DNA from 2 places in the Janthinobacterium sp. Ant5-2-1 genome. Region 2 is predicted to be linked to the other one. Evidence: riboswitches for the same ligand, from Rfam matches in the RefSeq annotation. Region 2 holds a riboswitch; the other holds the start of a gene.
What was found. A riboswitch is a leader RNA that binds a small molecule or an ion and turns the genes downstream of it on or off. The one in region 2 is predicted to bind thiamine pyrophosphate.
Positions count from the first base shown of each region.

Region 1: it holds a riboswitch for thiamine pyrophosphate, as region 2 does, so the genes downstream of both, thiC (phosphomethylpyrimidine synthase ThiC) here and ASN89_RS25805 (TonB-dependent siderophore receptor) in region 2, are expected to answer to the same signal.

Region 1 covers NZ_LNCE01000078.1:16,359-25,284, forward strand. Annotated here, with positions in the region: gene thiD (bifunctional hydroxymethylpyrimidine kinase/phosphomethylpyrimidine kinase) at 1-409, opposite strand, end outside; gene ASN89_RS23070 (thiazole synthase) at 406-1,200, opposite strand; gene thiS (sulfur carrier protein ThiS) at 1,358-1,570, opposite strand; gene thiC (phosphomethylpyrimidine synthase ThiC) at 1,582-3,495, opposite strand; TPP riboswitch at 3,575-3,690, opposite strand; gene ASN89_RS23085 (hypothetical protein) at 3,774-4,031, opposite strand; gene ASN89_RS23090 (response regulator) at 4,070-4,876, opposite strand; gene ASN89_RS23095 (ATP-binding protein) at 4,905-6,809, opposite strand; gene ASN89_RS23100 (Crp/Fnr family transcriptional regulator) at 6,855-7,595, opposite strand; gene ASN89_RS23105 (putative bifunctional diguanylate cyclase/phosphodiesterase) at 7,831-8,926, shown strand, end outside.
Region 2 covers NZ_LNCE01000126.1:68,091-77,016, forward strand. Annotated here, with positions in the region: gene ASN89_RS25805 (TonB-dependent siderophore receptor) at 1-2,083, opposite strand, end outside; TPP riboswitch at 2,171-2,268, opposite strand; gene ASN89_RS25810 (iron-containing alcohol dehydrogenase) at 2,336-3,493, opposite strand; gene ASN89_RS25815 (hypothetical protein) at 3,636-3,941, shown strand; gene ASN89_RS25820 (Imm26 family immunity protein) at 4,035-4,514, shown strand; gene ASN89_RS25825 (sensor histidine kinase) at 4,647-6,005, opposite strand; gene ompR (two-component system response regulator OmpR) at 6,019-6,720, opposite strand; gene ASN89_RS25835 (hypothetical protein) at 7,089-7,373, shown strand; gene ASN89_RS25840 (flagellar assembly protein A) at 7,529-8,926, shown strand, end outside.

The DNA.
Region 1 (8,926 bases), on a different contig from region 2:
GCAACAAGGGCGCCAGCGCCAGCACGACATCGTCCCGGCTAAGCACGTCGCCATGGCCGCTGGCCAGCACGGGATCGAGCACGACAGGTAAATGCGGCCGGGCCAGCCGCAATTGCGCGATCAGTTGCGCAATGACGGCCGCATTCGCGGCGCTGCCGGGAATGCCGATTTTCACGGCATGAATCGCCATCTTGTCGATCAGCGCCTGCGCCTGCCGGCGCAGCAATTCCGGCGCCACCGGCTCGACGCCAAAGACGCGGTCGTTGTCCTGCACCGTCAGCGCCGTGATGACGGGCAGCGCATGCGCGCCCTGCGCGGCAATGGCCAGGATATCGGCGGCGATACCGGCGCCGCCCGAGGGATCGACACCGGCAAACACCAGCACCGCCGGCAAGCTGCCTGGCTTCACGCCAGGCGGCCCGCCATCGGCGACGACGGCGACGCGGCAAACTTGCGCGGCATGCGCCCCGCCAGAAACGCTTCGCGCCCGGCCCGCACGGCCAGTTTCATCGCATGCGCCATGCGCACGGGGTCGCGCGCACCGGCAATGGCCGTATTCATCAGCACGCCATCGCAGCCCAGTTCCATGGCAATGGCCGCATCCGACGCCGTGCCCACGCCGGCATCGACGAGCACGGGCACTTTCGCCTGGTCGATGATCAGCGACAAATTCCACGGGTTCAAGATGCCCATGCCCGAGCCGATCAGGGAGGCGAGCGGCATGACGGCCACGCAGCCGATATCTTCCAGAATCTTCGCCTGGATCGGGTCGTCGCTGCAGTAGACCATCACGTCAAAGCCATCCTTGACCAGCGCTTCGGCGGCGACCAAGGTTTCCGGCATGTGCGGAAACAAGGTCTTTTCGTCACCGAGCACTTCCAGTTTCACGAGATTGCGCCCGCCCAGCAGCTCGCGCGCCAGTTGCAGGGTATAGACGGCGTCCTTCGCGTTGTAGCAGCCGGCCGTGTTCGGCAAGATCGTGTACTGGTCCGGCGGCACGAAGTCGAGCAGGCTGGGCGCGTTCGGATCCTGGCCAATATTTACCCTGCGGATCGCCACCGTGATGATCTGCGCCTCGGCCGCATCCGTCGCTTCGCGCGTCTGCGGCAAATCCTTGTACTTGCCGCTGCCGACCAGCAGGCGCGATTGATACTGTTTTCCTGCAATGGTCAGCAGGTCGTTATGTGTTGCGGTATTCATGTGTTCTTCCTTAAGTTTTTAAACGTCCGAAGAAAACCGTAACGAGCGGCGATGATTTGTGGCCGAGACGCGCAACCGTGCTAGAGCACGGGGGCGCCGAGCCGGTGAGCATCGCAGGCCGAAAAGCGCGACGCGCAGTAGGTTTGCTTGGACGTTTTCAGCCGCCGCCGATGGCGCGGACTATTTCCACTTGATCCTGGGTTTGCAAGACCTGTCCCGGCCACGCCTTGCGCGGCACGACATTGCGGTTGACGGCCAGCGCCAGCGCCTGGTTTTCCAGCGACAGGGCGGCGATCAATTTGTCCAGGGTTTGCCCCGGCGGCACCTGGTGCGGTGCGCCGTTGAGCGTGATGTTGATGAATGCAGGCATCACGCTCTCCCTCAGACCTTGCGGTACAGCTCGGCGCCGTTCTTGATGAATTCAATGGCCTTGATTTCCATGCCCTGCTTGAGCGCCTTGTCTTCCGCGATGCCCATGCCGGCCGCGTATTCGCGCACTTCCTGCGTGATTTTCATCGAGCAGAAATGGGGGCCGCACATGGAGCAGAAATGCGCCACCTTGGCCGAATCCTTGGGCAAGGTTTCATCGTGGAATTCGCGCGCCTTGTCCGGGTCCAGGCCGATGTTGAACTGGTCGTCCCAGCGGAATTCGAAGCGGGCTTTCGACAGGGCGTTGTCGCGGATTTGCGCGCCCGGATGGCCCTTCGCCAGGTCGGCCGCGTGCGCCGCAATCTTGTAGGTGATGATGCCGTCCTTGACGTCCGCCTTGTTGGGCAGGCCCAGGTGTTCCTTCGGCGTCACGTAGCACAGCATGGCCGTGCCGTACCAGCCGATCATGGCCGCGCCGATGCCGGACGTGATGTGGTCGTAGCCGGGTGCGATATCGGTCGTCAGCGGCCCCAGGGTGTAGAACGGCGCTTCGCCGCACTGCTCCAGCTGCAAGTCCATGTTTTCCTTGATCAGCTGCATGGGCACGTGGCCAGGCCCCTCGATCATCACTTGCACGTCATGCTTCCACGCGACTTGGGTCAGCTCGCCCAGGGTCTTCAGCTCGCCCAGCTGCGCCTCGTCGTTGGCGTCATAGATGGAGCCGGGACGCAGGCCGTCGCCCAGCGAGAACGACACGTCGTACGCCTTCATGATTTCGCAAATTTCTTCGAAATGCGTGTACAGGAACGATTCCTGGTGATGCGCCAGACACCATTTCGCCATGATGGAGCCGCCGCGCGACACGATGCCCGTCAGGCGCTTGGCTGTCATCGGCACATAGCGCAGCAGCACGCCCGCGTGGATGGTGAAGTAATCGACGCCCTGCTCTGCCTGCTCGATCAGGGTGTCGCGGAAGATTTCCCAAGTTAAATCTTCGGCCTTGCCGTTGACCTTTTCCAGCGCCTGGTAGATCGGCACGGTACCGATCGGCACGGGGCTGTTGCGCACGATCCATTCGCGCGTCTCGTGGATATGTTTACCTGTGGACAGGTCCATCACGTTGTCGCCGCCCCAGCGGATGGCCCAGGTCATCTTTTCCACTTCCTCGCCGATCGACGAAGTGACGGCGGAATTGCCGATATTCGCGTTGATTTTTACGAGGAAATTGCGGCCGATAATCATCGGTTCCACTTCCGGATGGTTGATGTTGGCGGGAATGATGGCGCGGCCGCGGGCGATTTCCTCGCGCACGAATTCCGGCGTGATCTCGGCCGGAATGCTGGCGCCGAACGACTGGCCAGGATGCTGGCGGCCCATCAGGTCGGCCAGGCGTACGCCCATGGGGCCGGAGGCTTTCAGCTCGCGCAGATATTCCTGGCGCCGCATGTTTTCACGGATGGCCACGTATTCCATTTCCGGCGTGATGATGCCGCGCCTCGCGTAATGCATCTGCGTCACGTTCTTGCCGGCGATGGCGCGGCGCGGCTTGCGGTGCAAGTTGAAACGCAGCTCGGCCAGCTTCGGGTCCGCCAGGCGGGCGATGCCGTAGTCGGAGGTCGGGCCGGGCAACTCTTCCGTGTCGGCACGCTCGATGATCCACGGCAGGCGCGGCGTATCGAGGCCCGAGCGGATGTCGATCTGCACGTCCGGATCCGTGTAGGGGCCGGACGTGTCGTAGACGTAGATCGGCGGATTCTTTTCGCCGCCGAACGACGCTTCCGTATCGGACTGGCTGATCTCGCGCATGGGCACGCGGATGTCGGGGCGGCTGCCTTCAACATAGATCTTGCGCGAATTGGGCAGCGGCGCGATGGCGGCTTCGTCGACCGTGGCGGTGGCGGAGAGGAATTTCGGGTTGGCGTTCATTTTGGCTCCTTGGCTAGACTATTTTTAAGCCTGGAGCCAGCTAAGGAGGTTCGGCTGTGCGCACGCGGAAAAGCGGGGTGCGTTCATCCTAAAGCTTCCCTTCGCTGGCATTATCCAGATCAGGTTCGGAGGGTATTTCTCACCCGCGCTTGCACTGTGTTTTCACAGCGAAAGGCAGGACCCCTAGCGTTTGCCGCCTTGCGGCAGCGAGCCAATTATACGCGGTTCACGTCGCGTGGCCAGATGATTTCTTGCAGGTGTCGTCTTTGTACATCGCTCTACTTCTTCTTGCCCCAGCGCCAGCTGGTCGGTTCGCCCTTCAGCTGGCAGATGAAAATAAGCACGGCAACGATGGCCGCTTCATAGACGATGTAGCCGACCAACATGGTTTGCGGCGGGAACAGGAAGGCGCCGCAGGCGAACAGCGCCAGCGCGGCCAGAAACACCAGCCAGCCCTGCCAGGTGATGGGCAAGCCCCAGCCCCAGCCATAGGTTTTGGCGGGGAACCAGTATTGCGGCCTTGATTTGTCAGTCATGATTTTTCCTGGTCAGTATCGATAGCACCCAGTATAAATCAGCCGATGCGATGGCGTTCCGTGACGTCGAGGCCGATGCCGCGGTAGCCGATGAAGCGGCTGCCATTGTCGAACATCGGTTCGCCGCTCACTTGCAGGTACTGCGTGCTGCCGTCGAGATTGGCGCGGCTGTAGATGAAATCGAGAAACGGTTCGCGCGCGGCAATTTTTGCGTCGAGCAAGGCGCGCTCGGTGGCGTTCCAGCGCTGCGGCTCTTGCTCGCTGCCGATGCCCAGCATTTCGGCCACGGGGCCGGAAAAGCGCGTCAGATTGCCCTGCGCATCCTGCTCCCAGTACCAGTCGGACGACAGTTCCGTGAAGCGCTGGAAGCGCGCTTCGCTTTCGCGCAGTTCCGCCGTGCGCTCTTCCACCATCTGTTCGAGCGACTTGTTGTATTCGGCCAGCTTCTGGTACAGCAGGCGCACTTCCAGCATGTTGTGGATGCGCGTTTTCACTTCCACCAGGTCGAACGGTTTGCTGACGAAATCCTTGGCGCCCGCTTGCAGCGCGCGCAGCTTGTGGCCGGGCTGGGCCGTGATCACCAGCACGGGCAGATAGCTGCCCGCCTCGATGTCGCGCAAGCCTTCCATGACTTCAAAACCATCCATTTCCGGCATCTGCAAGTCGAGCAGGATCAGGTCGTAGCGGTGCTGCTGGTGCAGCGCGCGCACGGCTTGCGGGTCCATGGTGGAAGTAATGCGCGTATAACCGGCATTGCGCAGCACCTGTTCCAGCAGCATGACGTTCGCCTCCTGGTCATCGACGATGAGGATGCTGGCGTTCAGAATCTCGGTGGCTTGAAGCATGGCGGTATTCCTAAAAATAAATGCTGAATTAGCGTACTGCGTGAATGTCGTCGGCCAGGCCGTGCGCGGCCGCATGGTGCAGGGCCACGTCGAGCGCATCCATGAATTCGACGACCTTGATCGGCTTGGTCAGGTAGCGGAAGAAGCCCGCTTCCAGGCCCTTCTCGATGTCGCGCGGCACGGCGTTGGCCGACAGGGCCATCACGGGAATATGTTTCGTGAGCGGGTCGTCATGCAGGATGTGCAGGGCGCCAAAGCCGCTGATGCCGGGCAGGTTGATATCCATCAAGATCACGTCCGGCTGATACGTGCGCGCCAGGTCGATGCCCAGGTGTGCATCGATGGCCGTGAGCAGTTTCAAATCGCTGCGGCGGGCGATCAATTGCTCCACCAACGCCAGGTTGGCGGGATTGTCTTCCACGTACAGCAAGGTGCGCTGGCTTTCCTGCGGCTCCTGCACCTGCGGCAGCGCGTCGCCATCGCCCAGCACCAGTGCGGGAGCACTGCTGGCGGCCAGCTCGAACCAGAACGTGGTGCCCACGCCGACCGTGCTGTCGACGCCGATGGTGCCGCCCATCAATTCGACCAGCTGCTTGGTGACGACGAGGCCGATGCCCGTGCCCTCTTCCGTGCTGTTTTCCTGTCCCAGGCGGTTGAAGGGCTGGAACAGCTGGGCTACCTGGCCCGCATCGAGACCGGCGCCACTGTCGCGCACGCTCACGCGCACACGCTCGCCATGGCGGCTGCATTCGACGGTGACGGCGCCGCCGCCCTGGTTGTACTTGATGGCGTTCGACAGCAGGTTGACCATCACCTGTTTCACGCGCGTGCGGTCCGCATGCACATAGAAGGCCTGGCCGCAGCGGGGGAAATGCATGCGGATGCCGCGCTTTTCCGCCTGCGGCGCGATCATTGCCTGGCAATCCTGCAACACGTCGAGCAGCGACATCGCTTCCTGCGACAAGGTGACCTTGCCCGATTCGATCATGGCCAGGTCGAGGATTTCATTAATCAGGCGTAACAGATACCAGCCGCCCTTGAGGATTTGCTCGATCGAGCGCTGCTGCGGCGGGCTCGGTGGCGGCACGTCGGACGCCATCAGCTGCGCAAAGCCCAGCACGGCGTTCAGCGGCGTGCGCAATTCGTGGCTCATGCTCGACAGGAATTCGGACTTGGCGCGATTGGCCTTTTCCGCCACCTGGCGCGCCTTCTTCAACTCCGCATTGTTGGTCTCGACCAGCGAGCGCGTGTACGCCTGCTGCTCCTGCAGGCGCTGGTCCAGCAAGGCCTGTTCCGCCTCGACCTGCTTGCGCGCCGTGTTGTCCGTGCCGATCAGCAAGTAACCGATGACTTTGCTTTGCGCATCGCGCAAGGCCGTCACGGAGACGATGGCGGGGAAGCGGCTGCCATCCTTGCGGATGTAGGTCAGCTCATAGATGTCTTCGATGCCGCGCGTGGCCTTGAACACGAGCGCTTCCACGCCGGGCGTGATGACGGTGTCGAGTTCGGCACTGAGGGCGGCGGCGCGCGCGACGATTTCCTGCGCGTCAGAAATACCAGCCGGCGTCAGCTTGTCGACCACGTCGCTCGCCGCATAGCCCAGCATGCGTTCGGCGCCCACGTTGAAAATCTGGATCACGCCCTGCGCATCGGTGGCGATGCAGGAGAAATTGGCGCTGTTGAAAATCGCATCCTGCAGGGCGCCCGCCTTGAGCAGCTGGCGCGGCAGGCTGGCCGCCAAGGTGCGCCGGTACAGCGCCACGAGCAGCATCAGCAGCAAGAAGACCAGCGCGTCGATGACGCAGGCCGTTTCGAACGGCGCGCGCCAGGCCAGCAGGCCGATGGCCAGCAGCACGATGGCGCTGAACGAAAACGCCAGCGCCATGGGCCAGCGCGACGGTGCGCGCGGGGGAATGTTTTCAACAGATTGCATGGGGTAGCCCGGGCTGTGACAACGATAAAAGAGAGGATGCGGTGTTCAACGCGCCTGGCGCTGGCGCACGTCCGACAGCAGGCGCGTGAATTCCTTCTTCACCACGCCATAGCATTCGCACACGTGGCCTTCGAGGCCGGCGCGGTCCAGCACGGAGATATGGCCGCGCCGATAACTGATGAAGCCGCGCGTCTGCAAACGCCCGGCCGCTTCCGTCACGCCTTCGCGGCGCACGCCCAGCATGTTGGCGATGAGTTCCTGCGTCATGGTCAGCTCGCGGTTCGGCAGGCGGTCCATGGTCAGCAGCAGCCAGCGGCACAGCTGCTGCTCCACCGTATGGTGGCGGTTGCACACGGCCGTCTGCGACATTTGCGTGATCAGCGCTTGCGTATAGCGCAGCAGCAAGCGCATGACGGGGCCGGCGCGGTCGAATTCCTCCATCAGTAAATGCGCCTTCAGCCGGTAGCCGACGCCGCCCGTCTGCACGACGGCGCGGCTCGGCGTCGAGTTGCCGCCCATGAACAGCGACACGCCCACGACGCCTTCATTGCCGACACCGGCAATTTCCGACGATCCGCCGTTTTCCAGCAGGTAGTGAATGGAAACGATGGCCGTGGTGGGGAAATACACATGCTGCAGCTTGTCGCCCGAATCGTAGATCACGTCACCGAGCAGCATCGATACTTGCTCCAGGTGGGGGGCCAGGCGCGCGAAATCGGCGTCGAGCATGGCGGCGAGCAAATGGTTTTGATTCGGGTTGTGCAACTGGGCATGCGGACTCGACATGGGCAGGTTTCCTGTTTTCCAGTCGTCAGCTAGGGGATCGATGAAAGGCGTCCGAACGAGGGGCGCCATGTGGTGCAGCGTAACACAGCGCTGGCACAGTGACCCGACTATATTTCTTGTCAGCATTGCCGTCCGTTCGGTAGCGAACGGACGGTATTTCGCCGTGCACCCTACAGTCAGTCACTGCCCGGCTTGCCTGATCATGGATCGGCACCGGCGCTGCCACGGGACCACCATGCAATCATTCTTCAAACGCATCTCCATTTCCGTTTCCACCTCGGCCCTGCTCACGCTGGCGTTCGGGCTGTGCCTGACGGCCCTTTGCTACGCCTCGGCGCGCCAGATCGAAGCGGAAAGCGCACGGCTGCTGCTGCAGTACCACGCCAGCGGCCACACCTTGGGCGCCGCCCTGCTGCCGGCCAAAGGCATGGGCCTGGACGCCAGCCATCGCGGCTCGCTGTATGTGCTGCTGGGCGGAATGCTGTCGAGCCTGCTGGCAGCCGCGTATGTGTATCAGCTGGTGTCGCGCAATTCCGTCATTGCCCGCATCACGGGCGAACGCACGGCGGCGCTGCAGTTTGCCAATTTGCGCCTGTCCGAAGACATCGCCGCGCGCATGCACAATGAAAAGTCGCTGCGTTTGCGCGAACGCATCATCGAAGTGTCGGCCAATGCCATCATCCTGTGCAGCGCCGACGCGCCAGGCTACCTGATCGAGTACGTCAACCCCGCCTTCGAGCGCATCACCGGTTATGCGGCCGGCGAAGTCATCGGCCAGCGCCTGGAAGACTTGCAGGGTCCCGAGCAAGGGCGGCAAGACATGCACGCCATTACGGCGGCCCTGCGCGAGCAGCGCGAAGGCAAGGCCATCGTGCGCAATTTCCGCAAGGATGGCAGTTGCTACTGGAGCGAGCTGTTCGTCGCGCCCGTGCGCGACGATGGCGATGGCCCCGTCAGCCACTTTGTCGTGGCGCAATACGACATCAGCACCGTCATGCGCTTCGAACAGGAACTGGAATTCCAGGCCAGGCACGACATCCTGACGGGCCTGGCCAACCGGGCCCTGCTGCGCGAACGGCTGGAGCAGGCGATGGCCGTGACGCGGCGCAGCGGCCTGCCCCTGTGGGTGGTCTTCATCGACCTCGACCGCTTTAAATTCGTCAACGATACCCTGGGCCACGACGCGGGCGACCTGGTGCTGAAAAACGTGGCCGAGCGCCTGCGCGACGCCACACGCGAAGTCGACACGGTGGCGCGCCTGGGCGGCGACGAATTCGTGCTGCTGCTGCCACAGCATGGCGATGGCGAACCGGGCGCCGCCATCCTGCAGC
Region 2 (8,926 bases):
ATTCCGGCGTCACGTCGCGCCAGTAGAACTTGTCGGCCACGTTGTTGACGCTGGCGCGCAGCACGGCGCGCGTGCCGGCGATGCGCGTTGCCCAGGCGGCGCCCAGGTTGAACACGTTGTACGACGGCACGAAGGTCGTGTTGTTGTACTCAAACGCTTTCTTGCCCGCAAATTCCCAGCTGCCATTCACGCTCAAGCCTGCCACCTGCTGCACGGCGTAGTCCGCATGCACGGCTGCCTTGAAGGCCGGCACGTTGGGCACGCGCTTGCCATCGAGGTCGGCATTGCCCGTGCCTGATTGCTGGCTGTTCAGGGCTGTCACGGAGGCGCCCAGGCTCAGGTTGGACGATGCTTTGCCCTGGGCCGACAATTCCAGGCCACGTTGCTGGGCCTGGCCTTCGCGCACGAAGTAGCCTGCGGCATTCTGGAATTCCAGGCCCTTGCGGATCTGGAACAGGCTGGCCGCCACCATGAAGTCCGGCGTCACATCCATCTTCGCGCCAAGCTCGATCTGCTTGGCGCGGCTGGGCGTGAGTTCCTCGTTGGCATTCATCGCCTTGCGGTCGGCCGTGCCGCCATGTTCCATGCCCTGCGAATAGGCCGCGTACACGGACACATTGTCGAGCGGGGTGTAGACGAGCGACACGTTGGGCAGCAGGAAATCGTGCTTGGCGCGGATTTCCTTGTCGGCCTTCAGCACATACTGGTAGCCGTCGACGTCGATATGGCGCAAGCCGCCATGCAGCTTCCAGTTTTGGGCCAGGCTGACGATATCCTGCACGAAGACGGAGTTTTCCGTGTCCTTGCGCACCAGGCGCACCGGGCCTTGCACACCCGTCGACATGTCGACGATCTGCGGGTGGTAGATATTGCTCACGCCAGCCCATTCGTACACGTACAGGCCCGCGCGGTCCTTGCGGCGGAAGGTCGAGACGCCGGCCGTGAATTCATGGCGCAGGGAACCGGTGGCGAACTTGCCCTGGATCATGGCTTGCGCGCTCAGCGGCTTTTTCGTTTCGCCCAGGCTGCGGTAGTCATACACGTCGTAGTCGCCATTGCCGCAGAAGCCAGGGTACAGGTCTTGCGCGCTGCAGCCGTACGGGAAGGCCGTGTAGTCGTCGCGCTTGAACGAGTGCTGGTTGGCCGACAGGGTGGCGTGCCAGTCGTCATTGAACGCGTACTGGAAGCGCAGGCCGATATTGCCGGTGATGGTTTCCACGGGGCGCGTCCATGGCTGCAGGTTGAGCATGGCGTCGGCGCTGATGCCGGTCGGTAGGGTCTTGTTGTTCAGCAGCTGGAAGCCGGGCGCCGTCGCCTGCGCCTTGTCCTGGTAGTCGGCATCGATCTGCAGCAGCGCTTGCGGCGAGATTTGCCAGTCGAAGGCGCCGGAAATGAACTTGCGGTTGCCGTCCGCGCCCTTGATGTAGGAGCGCAGGCGCTCGGCCGCCACGTTGACGCGGTAGCCGAAGCGCGTGTCTTCCAAGCGGCCGCCCAGGTCGACGGCGCCGTACAGGGTGCCCCGCTCGCGCGTTTCCACGGTGACGGTGCGCAGCGGTGCGGCGGTGGGGCGCTTGACGATGAAGTCGACCACGCCGCCCGGCGCGGCCACGCCTGCCTGCAAGCCGGCCAGGCCTTTCAGCACTTCGATGCGTTCCTTGTTTTCCAGCGGAATTTGCGTATCGCCAGGAATGGCCACGCCATCCTTGCGGTAGCTGGAATTGTTGTCGAGCTTGAAGCCGCGGATGGAAAACTGTTCCGCATAGCCGACGGCGTTGTAGGCGTCGTTGATGCTGGTGTCGAGCTTGACGGCATCGCTGAGATTGCGGATCTGCAAGTCCTGCATGTCTTTTTGCGAAATGACGGTGACGGACGCCGGCGTCTGCAGCAGCGGCGCGTCGGAAAAGCCGCCCACGGAGGCGCGCTTGGCAGCCGGCGCCTTGCTGGCCGTGACGACGACTTCGGCCATGCTCTGGGCCTGCGGGTCGGCGGCTTCGGCGCCGTCGTTCGCGGCAAAGGCCGGTGCGGCAAACGCGTGCAGGATCGCCAGGGTCAAAACAGAAACGGATAAATTCGGTGTGGACATAGATTGCTCGTGGTTCAAGCCGTCTCTTTAAGAAGAGCACGGCAGGCTGCTTGTTCGGCTGGCGCCAACGCAGGAGCTATCAAAGGAGGGAGGTACTTTGCGCTTTCCTTCGCTGGCATTATCCAGATCAGGTACGAAGGGTATCTCTCACCCGGATGACTGCTCCAGGACCCCTAGCGAAATGACAGCTTAGCATGAAGCACGGCCAGCTGTCCCACCCGGCTGACCGTTTTACAACAGTGTGGTGCGAATCTACAGGCTCAGTTCCAGCACCTTGCGGCTGATGGCGGGCGTGATTTCACGCTGTTCGCCCAGCGCCGTCATGCCGTGCGCTTCCAGGGCGGACACGACTGCATCCACGCTGGCATGGTTCAGGCCATAGTCGGCCAGACGCGTCTTGACGCCCATGTGGCGGAAGAAGAATTCCGTGCGCGCGATGGCGGCCTCGATGCGGCCATCCTCGTCGCCGCCATCCAGGCCCCAGACGCGGGCCGCGTATTGCAGCAGCTTGGCGCGCTTGGCCTGCTTGCGCACGCGCAGCATGCTGGGCAGGATGATGGCCAGGGTTTGCGCGTGGTCGAGCTCGTACAAGGCCGTCAATTCATGGCCGATGGCGTGCGTGGACCAGTCCTGCGGCACGCCCACGCCGATCAGGCCGTTCAAGGCCAGGGTGGCGCTCCACATCACATTGGCGCGCACGTCGTAGTCATCGGGGTGCGACAGCGCTTTCGGGCCTTCCTCGATCAGGGTCAGCAGGATGCCTTCGGCAAAGCGGTCCTGCACGGAGGCGTTCACGGGATAGGTCAGGTATTGCTCCATCACATGCGCAAACGCGTCGACGACGCCATTGCCAACCTGGCGCAGCGGCAAGGTGAACGTTTTCGACGGGTCCAGCACGGAGAATTTCGGATACACCTTGCGGCTCATGAACGAGCGCTTTTCCTGCGTGGCCTTGCGCGTGATCACGGCCGAGCCATTCATTTCGGACCCCGTGGCCGGCAAGGTCAATACGGTGCCGAAGGGCAGGGCGGCCTCGACGATCTTGCCGCCCTTGGCCAGGATGTCCCACGCCTCGCCCTCGTGCAGGGCGGCGGCGGCGATGAACTTGGTGCCATCGACCACGGAACCGCCGCCGACGGCCAGCAGGAAATCGATGCGCTCGCTTTTCACGAGGGCCACGGCCTGCATCAGGGTTTCATAGCTGGGATTGGGTTCGATGCCGGCAAACTCGATCATCGTATGCCCGGCCAGCGCCGCCCTGACATCATCGTAGACGCCGTTCTGCTTGATGCTGCCGCCGCCATACGTCATGAGCACCCTGGCCTGCGGCGGGATCAGCGCCGTGATGGCGGCGATCTGGCCCTGGCCGAAGAGGATTTGCGTCGGATTGTAAAAGTCGAAATTGAACATGGGGCTCCTGCCGCTGAGGTTTAGGCTATTGCTGAGCCATGATTATGGCCGAACGGGTGGAAACGTGTCGTGGACGCTTGAGCTTTTCGCCCGCGCGGTGGAGAATGCAGTCGATGTCACCACCACGCGAAAAGGAATGCGCATGACCACCGTCCCACTGGAAGAATCCGGCCTGCCGGCCACCGCGCTCGACATGCACCGCGCCATCGGCGCCACCATCGCCGCGCTGCAGGCGCTGGACTTGAACAGCCAGCGTTTCGAAGCGTGCACGGACCCGGAACTGCGCCGCGTGCTCGCGCATGCGGGCGACACGAGCCGCAAGGAAGCGGCCATGCTGCTCGAATGGATGCGCCGCCGCGACGCGCGCCTGGACACGGCCATGAAGGAAGCGCTGTTCAAGGCGGGGCCGATTGTTGCCCAGTATCACTATGACGAGAAAATATTGTAACTATTGGTTTGTTGTTGTGGCGTACCATGCGCCACTTTCGCATCGCTTCGCGTAGACTGTGCCCCGAACACGATTTTGGGGGAGTTTGCAGAAATGAAATCATTACCATACCGAGAAGGCAGCTGGTTTGCCGTGCCCCTGCCGGGCGGCGGTTATGCCGTCGGCGTGGTGGCGCGCAGGGCGCCTGCCGGGCGCATCATGCTGGCGTATATGTTCGGGCCGAAGCGCGACAGCCTGCCTGCGCTGGAAGAGCTGGAAGGCTTGCGGCCGGAACAGGCCGTACGCCGCCTGCGCACGGGCGACATGGCCTTGCTCAACGAACGCTGGCCCCTGCTGGGCGACAGTCCCCACTGGAACCGCGACGACTGGCCCATGCCGGCCTTTATCCGCCGCAACGAATCCTTGCAGCGTGCCTGGCGCGCCAGCTATGCGGACGCCGATCCTGCCAAGCTGAACCGCGAGGAATCGATCCCCTTCGACACGCCGGGCATGGAAAGCGATTCCCTGTACGGCTACGGGGCGACGGAATTGTTAATGAATAAATTGCTCGCGCAGGAGCAGGCGTCGGCTTGACCGCGGTCCGGCGGCGTAGGTCGGATTAGCGAGGCCTTGCCTCGCGTAATCCGACAACATTGTTGGCCAAGGCCGCTGGTGGTGTCGGCTTACGCGCCTTGCGCTAAGCCGACCTACGCCGACCTACGCCGCTTACGCCGCTGGCAAGCTGATCTGAAACGCCAGGCCGCCGCCTTCGCGGTTGCGGACCTGCAATTCGGCGCCATGGCGCAGCAGCACGCGGTCGACGATGGCCAGGCCCAGGCCGGCGCCATTTGCCTGTCCGCGCGCCGTGTCGAGGCGGGTAAACGGCTTCATCAGCTGCTCGATCTTTTCCGCCGGCACGCCCGTGCCGTGGTCCTGCACTTCGATGATGACCTTTTTCGCGCCGTGGCTGGTGCGTACCTGGCAGGCGATGTCGATTTCCGTCACGTCGCCGCCCGGCGTCTTGCCATAGCGGCGCGCATTCTCGATCAGGTTGTTCAATACGCGGCGCAAATCGGTGGGGTTGCCCATCGCATGCGCGCCATCGGCGATGGTGGCGTTGATCTTCACGTCCGGCAGGCGCATGGCTTCGCGCGTCATGTCGTTGAGCAAGCCACTGAGGTCGACGTCCGTAAAGCTCGACGCTTCCGTCGGCTTGGCATAGTCGAGGAACTGGCCGATGATGGCGTCCATCTGCCCGATATCGGACTGGATGCCTTCGCGCGCCTCGTCGGACAGATTCGCCATCTCCACTTCCAGCTGCATGCGTGCCAGCGGCGTGCGCAAGTCGTGCGAAATGCCCGCCAAGATCACGGCGCGGTCCGATTCCACCTGTTTCAGATCATCGACCATCTGGTTAAAGCTGCGGTTCGCCTCAATGATCTCGATCGGGCCCTTTTCCGGCAGCGGCGCCGGCTGCTTGCCCTTGGCGATGTCGCGCGCGGCCGCCGTCAGACGCGACAGCGGCAGATTGATCAGGCTGGAAATGATGGCCGCCCCCAGCAGGGACAGCAGGGACACCAGGCTGGCCCAGCCCAGCCACTGGAAGCCCGTCAGGCCGCGCAGGCGCTCGCGGTCCAGCATCAGCCAGTACTCGTCGTCGTCGATCTTGAAGCTGACCCAGAAGCCGGCCACGCCATTGACGCGCGCGGAAAAGCGCGTGTCTTTGCCCAGCTTGGCCTTCACCAGCGCCTCGATCTCGGGCATCAGGTAATTGTCGGGCGGCGGCTCGATGCGGTCGTCCTCTTCCAGCGAGAAGATGCGGATGCCTTCATTGCTGACGAGGTCGAACAGCAGCTCGCGCCGCAGCTCGGGAGCCGAGTGCGTCAGGGCCGCATGCGTGATGGTGACGACGGAAATGATCTGGGCGGAAATCTGCTGCGCCTGCGGCTCGCGCTGGATGACGGAAATCATGCCGATCCAGGTGATCATGCTGACGGTGGTCAAAGTGCCCAGCAGCAAAAAGGTACGCCAGAACAGGCCGCTTTTCAGCCGCGCCAGGCTGATATCGGGAACAAGCTTCATCATGCCTCGCCTGCGATCAGCGCGGCTGTCCGTCCGGGATGAAGACGTAGCCGAGGCCCCACACGGTCTGGATGAACAGCGGGCTCGACGGGTCGGGTTCGATCAGCTTGCGCAGGCGCGAGATTTGCACGTCCAGGCTGCGGTCGAACACTTCGTATTCGCGGCCGCGCGCCAGTTCCATCAGTTTTTCGCGCGACAGCGGCTGGCGCGCATGGCGGGCAAACACTTTCAGCACGGAAAACTCGCCCGTCGTCAGCGGCACCGTTTCGCCATTCTTTTTCAGGGTGCGCGTGCCCAGGTCCAGCACGAAGTCGCCGAATTCGAAGGTTTGCGGCGTTTCCGACGGGGCGCCCGGGATTTCATCGGGACCCTTGCGGCGCAGTACGGCGCCGATGCGGGCCACCAGCTCGCGCGGATTGAACGGTTTCGGCAGGTAGTCGTCGGCACCCATTTCCAGGCCCACGATGCGGTCCACGTCCTCGCCCTTGGCCGTCAGCATGATGATCGGCGTCTGATCGCCCGCGCCGCGTAGGCGGCGGCAGATCGACAGGCCGTCTTCACCGGGCAGCATCAGGTCGAGCACGAGCAGGTCGTAGCGTTCGCGCAGCCACAGCTTGTTCATGGCCGTCGCGCTCTCTGCCGTGAAGACATTGAAGCCCTGTTCGGTCAGGTAGCGCCGCAGCAGGTCGCGCAGGCGCACATCGTCATCGACCACCATGATTTTTGCCTGGTGGCCGTGGATCGATTGCGTTGTTGTATTGCTGCCGGAAGTGGAGGTTGTGGTCATTTAGGGTGTCGTGTTATCTTATATTAGTTGCTATAGTAACGCCTCGCGCGGCGTCGGCAAGGGGCTGTGGCGACCCATTACAAAGTGTTACAAACTTTACCCAATTACTCTTACTGCACCGTGTAAAGCATCATACACTGGGGCCACAGTGGAAATCAGCTTTAGTTTATACGGCATCGCGGAAGAGGAACTCAATGAATATCTTTACTAAAAAAATTCACGCCGCTCCCAGCGCAGCTTTTGCCGCACGTACGACTGTGCTGTCCGCATGTGCCATTTGTTCCGTGTTTGCCGCCAGCTTGGCGTCAGCGCAAAACCAGCCGCCGCCACGCCGTGACGACCAGCAGCAAATGCAGGCCCAGCGATATGAACAGGTTCAGCGCAGCAACAGCAATGATACGCGCTTGCGCGAACAGCGTGACGCACGCAGTTTCGACACGCGCGCCGAAGAGCAGCGCCGCGCCAACGAAGGCGCCGACGCCTCGCGCCGCACGGGCCGCATGACGCCCGACGAGCGCCGCGACCTGCGCCGCCAAATCAACGAAGTGGGCCAGGACATCTACTCGAATCCGCCGCGCCGCTAGGCGGTGTACAACCCCATCCGACAGGGCCATCTCGCAAGACATGGCCCTGTTTGCATTTGCTCCCCCCTTTGTATTGCTCAGTCAGGCACACGGCCCCGCCGCGTGATATTGTTCTAACGCAATGAGGCAATTCTCGGTTTTTGGGGAGGCAAGTGGTGAGCGACGACGACACACCCGTTCCTGATGCGGCTCCCGCAGGCGGCTTGCCGCTCGGCCTGGTCCAGCGCGAAGAGGGCGTGTGCCTTGACATGTCGCTGGCGCCGGCGCAGCTGCGCGCCGCCGTCGACCAGCTGTTCCAGTCGGGGCAGTTGCTGGCCGGCCTCGACTACGGTTTGTTCCTGCTGACCCTGTTCCATGCTCCCACTCCCCGCGCCGCGCCCAAGGGCGACGCCTTGCTGCGCATCGCCGTGCGCGTGGCGCCATTCCCGCCCCCGCGCCGCGCGCTGTACAAACAGGTCAAGATCCGTGGCGACAGCGCCGAGTTTTACTTTGAAGCCCTGCCTGCGGACGCGGACGGCCAGGTGCCTGCGCGCCGCGAGTTTGACGAGCTGGTGGCCGACCTGTGGTGCAAGGGCGTGCACTACGGCATCGATAGCGTGGCCGTGCGCGCCATGCTCGCCAGCGGCAAGGCCGAGCGCATCACGGTGGCGCGGGTGCTGCCGCCGCAGCCGGGGCGCGACGCCCAGCTGGTCGAAGTGTCGCAAGGCATCCATCGCGACGATGCGCCGCGCGAACGCTCCGATGGCCGCCTCGATTTGCTCAGCTTCAAGAACCGCTTTCCGCAAGTGAAAAAACACGCGCGCCTGCTGCGTCTGCTGCCCGGTACGCCCGGCTTGCCTGGCTACGACCTGGCCGGCAAGGCGCTGCCGCCGCCTGCGCCGCTGGAACTGGACCTGGCCACGGTGGCGGGGCCAGGCACGGCGGTCGAGCATTTCAGCGATGGCGATTTCCTTGTGGCCACCCAGGATGGCTATGTGAATGTCGATGAGAGCGGCAAGATGTCGATCGAAAACAAGATCGTCAGCCGCGAAGGCGTCAGCAGCCGCACCACGGGCAATCTGAAGCTGCGCGCCGCCTACGAAGAGTATGGCGAAGTGCAGGAGCAGCGCCAGCTCGACGGCAGCGACATCACCATCCATGGCGACGTATATGGCCATTTGCACTCGCATGGCGGCTTGATCTTGTTACACCGTAACCTGGTGGGCGGCACGGCGTTCAATGAGCACGGCGACGTGCGCGTCGAGGGAGTCGCTTCCGGTTCCGTGCTGCAGGCGCTGAGCGGTGAAGTACACGTGAAGCGCGCGGAAAGCTGCGTCATCGCCGGCACGCGCGTGGTGATCGACAGCGCCAGCAATTGCGAAATCATCGCCGACGAGGTCGTCATCGAACTGGCCGAAGGCTGTGCCGTGGCGGCGCGCACCATCCGCATCGGCAGCGCCGGTCCCCGCAAGCAGGTGGAAATGCTGCTGTTCCCGCTGGTCCCCGACCTGAGCGCACTGGAACAGAAGATCGCCGAGAGCTTGGCGAAGGCGGCGCAATTCCTGCAGGTGCAG